Regions from separate parts of the Paenibacillus sp. DP01 genome, predicted to be linked through region 1. Evidence: riboswitches for the same ligand, from Rfam matches in the RefSeq annotation. Region 1 holds a riboswitch; the other holds the start of a gene.

Region 1 (2,469 bases):
GCTCCTTCACCGTCCTTGAGCGTTGCCGATACATTAACCACTAAGTTTCCTGTCGTAACGCTGGCAACTGGAACGCCGACGAATACCTTGCCCTTATGTAGCATTGCGTTTTTGTACCATTTTCTCTCCCTAGGATCATAATCAGCCTCCTTTTTTATCGGAGAACGGATATATTGTCCTTCCATATTGCCAAGGAGCGCGGCATCTAACTCAGGATGAGCTTTGACGATGACGTCCAACTTTTTCTGAAGTGCTTCTTGGTTGGAACCAATGGAATCAGATTCGATCTCACTGGTAAGCACGTCTACGTCTTTTATAATCGGTGCTACATACTGATTAACATTGCTTCGGATCAGATACAGATTCGTGTTTACGGAAGCAGCCATCTGCTGACTGAGCTGTGTCGTGGCCCCCTGGTAAGAAAAGTATCCAATAAGTACGCTTGGAATCAATAACACAGCCAAAAAAGATATTATTAATTTTGTCCTCATTAAATAAAACTGCTTGAGAAACCTGTTCCACCACGGAACTGTTTGTTTTGCTTTAGTCATCGTTTTTTCTCCTCTGTGTCAGATGATCACTACATAGTTTTATTCGACATAAATCGACTAATTTTATAGATGTAATCTTTAAAAACAAGGAATAGTACACTTTTTTTGAAAAAATAGGTCTTAGGAACTAATGTTAATATGAATATGAATACATAAAAAGCCAAATCAGAGATGCAAAAGCATCTTCACGATTTGGCTTGGATGAGCATGAAAGAAGATTAAGCTATTAATTTTTCTGCTGACGAGAAATCATAAAGAGTGTAATCCAGATCAGCATAAAACCAGTCAATTGCGCTACGGTAACGATTTGCTGGAAAGCGATCCAGTTAATTACGACACCAACCATGGGGAAGCTCAATTCTGCCATCGTAGCATAAGAAGCTTTGGTTGTACTTAAGCCTTTGTAATACAGTAATAAACTGAGAAGACCCGGAAGCAATGCTTGCAGCAGCAAGTTGATCATTACAGCTGCGCCCGCCCATGTACCTGTAGGCATATTCCACGGAGCATGCTCCACCGAGGTGAGAACAATGAGCAGAGGGAGCGCCACCATGAAGCGGAGGGAGGTTACTGTCTCATATTTCATCGAACGAAGCAAGTAGCTACCCATAACGGTCGAACCGCCCCACAGAACCGCTGCACCTAGTGCGAGCAGACTACCAATGTGAACAAAATCATGAACATGCCCAAAGGGAAGCGACCAACCGAAGGTTAGAAGATACGTTCCGAACAGAGCGATGACAATTAATATTCCAAAATGACGCGGTAGCATTTCCTTCAATATAACGCGGGCCAGAATAATGGCGACCAAAGGCTGAAGCTTCTGGAGCAAAAGAACTGCATTCAGATCACCGTTGCTGAGTGCCATGGTGAAAATCACACTGGCCAGTGCCGAGCCGCCCCACGAGACGAACAAAATAGCGAAAACCTGACGAAATCGTATCGTTTTGAGCTCCTCGCGATGCTTCCACAGCATCGGCGTCAGAGCGATAAAGAGCAGCACATGCTCCATCAGTACGATTTGTGCTGAGGTGAATGACTTTAACAAAATAATACGAAACAGCGGGTCTGCACCCCACAAGGCCGCTCCGATCGCGACTAGCCAAAAACCGCTTTTCATGTGGGAGCTACGATCAAAACCTTTGGATGATAGTACAGTTGATGATTGACTCATACTTATTTAGCTCCTTGCGAATACAGGACCGGTGGCACAAAAACCCCCGTCCATGGCGAAAGCCATGCAAGACGGGGGTTGATCAAATAAACTTGCCGTTTGATACAAGTTAAATGAAGTTACTGCAAAAACTATAGCGCAGCATTCATTCACTTTGCGGCATGTTCATACTTCGATCTTCTTCCATCCGGACTTTACCGTCGGCTTTGGCATCTCACCAAATCAGTCCGTATCCTGTTGCCAGATACAGAGTCGCGGGCTTAGCTCCATGAGCCATACCGCCGGTTGGGAATCTCACCCTACCCCGAAGATCCTTATTCCGTTTTTTAATTTCTCCTATAGGATATACCTGTTTTAGAATGAAGTCCAGTGAAAAATGTGTGTATATCTAACAAGGATTTTCATCTTTTTTTGAAAGCGTTTCACTAAAATCTATATTACTAAGCAATATCCTTATACTCAATGCGCCGAATTGCCGCATAAGCCACAATCATTCCCAGCACAGAGAAGCTGATTTGCACGGGGGCAATGGAACTAAGTGTAGCGCCGTTATTATTGGAGAAAAGCAAGGCTACAACCAGAATTGAGGTCACAATAGTCGTGGGTACTGAGTATCTTCGCATTCCCATATACAGCGGAACCAATCCCATAAAGCTGGCGGCCACGGCATTGATTAGCGTCCGCGCGGATTGTTCGGCCAGTATGGAAAGAGTAAGCTTATCCGGTACAATCATGACAAACTGG
Region 2 (2,469 bases), 1.9 Mb from region 1:
TACCGATACCGTAAAGGCGGTACCGTGAAAATCTGTGTTTTGCTCTACCATAGGATGCAATTCCAATGCCTTGGCTCGGTGCTGTGTGATCGGCACACAGACCAATCCGCGACCTTCTGTAATCATGAAATTGATCACCTCGGGCGATGCTTTTTCAGCCAAAGCGATAAAGTCGCCTTCATTTTCCCGCTGTTCATCATCCACTACAATAACGACTTTGCCGTTCTTTAAATCCTCCAATGCTTCTTCGATGGAATCCAATCGAATCTCTTCGTCGTGGTGCAACTCATCCTGCTCCATGATGTTTGTCGTTGCACTTGTTTGGATGCCTCTATCCATAACCCTCTCCTCCTTATGTCTTGTGTCACGAATGCTCCTGAACCAATTTTTCTATTATTCTGTAACAGGCTGTATCAGGCAAAGCCGTGTTTCGCCAAATAGTCCAAACTAAGTGGGGCTTGATCGGCTCTCTCCATCGACGCTGAACCTCTGTAATGTAAAAGTTGCTCCACATATTTGCCCAATATATCGCATTCAATATTCACGGTATCTCCCTCACGTTTGGCTTGTAAGGCCGTTTCGGCTAAGGTGTGGGGGATAATAGATACAGCAAAGCTATTTCTCGTCCGCTGCGCGACTGTGAGGCTGATACCATCAATTGTAATTGACCCTTTGAGAAGAACATATTTAAATAATGCTTGATCAGAAGGCTCAACTTCGAACACTACCGCATTCTGCTCTGATGTCACTCCGCGAATCGTACCCGTCCCGTCCACATGTCCCTGTACGATATGTCCTCCGAATCTTCCACTCGCCGCCATCGCCCGCTCCAAATTGACTCGACTGCCGGATCTGAGTTCCCTTAGATTACTGCTGCGAAAAGTCTCAGGCATCACATCAACCTTAAAATCTTTAGTACCAATCTGTATTGCCGTCAGGCAAACACCATTCACCGAGACACTGTCGCCTATTTTCAAATCGTCCAATACCACAGAACCCGAAATACCCAGCACCATCGCTTCACCACTTTTGGAAATACTTTGAATGCGACCCACTTCCTCGACCAATCCGGTAAACATGCTTTCACTCCTTTCCACTACATTTCAGTTTATCCCTAATTCATCAGCTGTAAGCGCAAATAACCCCCAGTCAGGATTCAATCCGTCATGGGGGTGATGAGAGTCACATATGTAGTATACAAGCGCAGTTCATACATGTATTAAAATGACATGAAATCATAGGTCTGCCAAAAGAAAGCATGATGACAATACAGCCAATTACGCTCAGAACACTATCGAAAAGAAAGCTTAATAAAAGCTGTCGTCCGATGCTGTCCTACAACGAAATAAGCCGTACGTACTTTTACGTATGCTAAAAATTGGCACATGTCACGTCATGCACATGCGCTTCGTATCCTTCTCCCATCCAGACTATACTGTCGGTCCCGGAATTGCACCAGGTCCACCTTCTGCTGATTGTTCAGCATCCGGGTCACGGACTAAGCCATGCTGTGTTCGCAGAAGCGATTCACAAACATGTCATCACCGCCGGTGGGGAATTTCGCCCCGCCCCGAAGGATCTTGCTCTTATTTAATTGAATTAACATTAAACTTGTTACGTATATTAGCACCGACTTCTAAAAAAAGCAAGTTATCTAATCGAAGCCCCTGCTTTGCTTTTGACATATTGAGTGGAGAGTTCCTCAAACCAGGTTTTATCATTCATATGAAGCGCCAGGTCAATCAGATCGGCCAGTTCGTCGACTCCAAGCTGCGTATCATGATCAAAGGTAATGACAGCTGAAGCAACAGGTCCTCGCTCTCCCTCAGAACATGCTTCATAATCCAGTCTTACATCCACATGCCCATCAATAAACTCGCATTTTAGAAAATAAATAATTTCACACATTAAAATAGGGCGCACTTGTGTTTCTAACACGCAATCCATCACCTTGGCAGAATAATGCTGGTTCGTCAGCGTGAATTTGTGTTCTGTTGCCGCCAGCGATGCCCGTCCAAAATCATCCGTAAACTTGAGTTCCACTGGCGTGATGTTCATAACCTTGGGGATTTGCTTCTTTATAATTTCAATTATTTCAACTGTGTTCAGCTTAATCATTACCTGCACCTCATTGCATCTTAAAATTCAGAAGAAGACTTTATAACATACCTTCTATAGGCCTCCACTCCTATATCGGAAATCATTACCTGTTTTTTTATGCTTCAACCCATAAACGCAAAAAAAGATTCCTGGCGCAGCAAGCGCTAGGAATCTCAATCGAACCGGTGCCGAAACAGCGGCTAACAATGTTACACGATTATTATGCAAAAAACAGAATTATAACTCCGAAATTTCATGTTTCTTTTTCAGGATAGTCCAGCGACGCTCAATCTCCTGCTCAAAGGTAGCCAGCGTTGCTTCCTCTTTGAGAAGATGCTTCGTTTTACCCATTAATTTTAGCCATTCTGC

What was found. Region 1 has a riboswitch for FMN ahead of ACH59B_RS06455 (DMT family transporter). Riboswitches for the same ligand answer to the same signal wherever they lie in the genome.
Region 2: another riboswitch for FMN. It lies ahead of ribE (riboflavin synthase); the one in region 1 lies ahead of ACH59B_RS06455 (DMT family transporter).

What each region holds. Positions count from the first base shown of each region.
Region 1 covers NZ_CP173059.1:1,513,910-1,516,378, forward strand. The annotation lists gene ACH59B_RS06450 (methyl-accepting chemotaxis protein) at 1-551, opposite strand, end outside; gene ACH59B_RS06455 (DMT family transporter) at 778-1,725, opposite strand; FMN riboswitch at 1,897-2,041, opposite strand; gene ACH59B_RS06460 (ABC transporter permease) at 2,166-2,469, opposite strand, start outside.
Region 2 covers NZ_CP173059.1:3,389,480-3,391,948, forward strand. The annotation lists gene ribB (3,4-dihydroxy-2-butanone-4-phosphate synthase) at 1-339, opposite strand, end outside; gene ribE (riboflavin synthase) at 414-1,079, opposite strand; FMN riboswitch at 1,410-1,582, opposite strand; gene ACH59B_RS14940 (IDEAL domain-containing protein) at 1,651-2,118, opposite strand; gene ACH59B_RS14945 (thiamine pyrophosphate-dependent enzyme) at 2,338-2,469, opposite strand, start outside.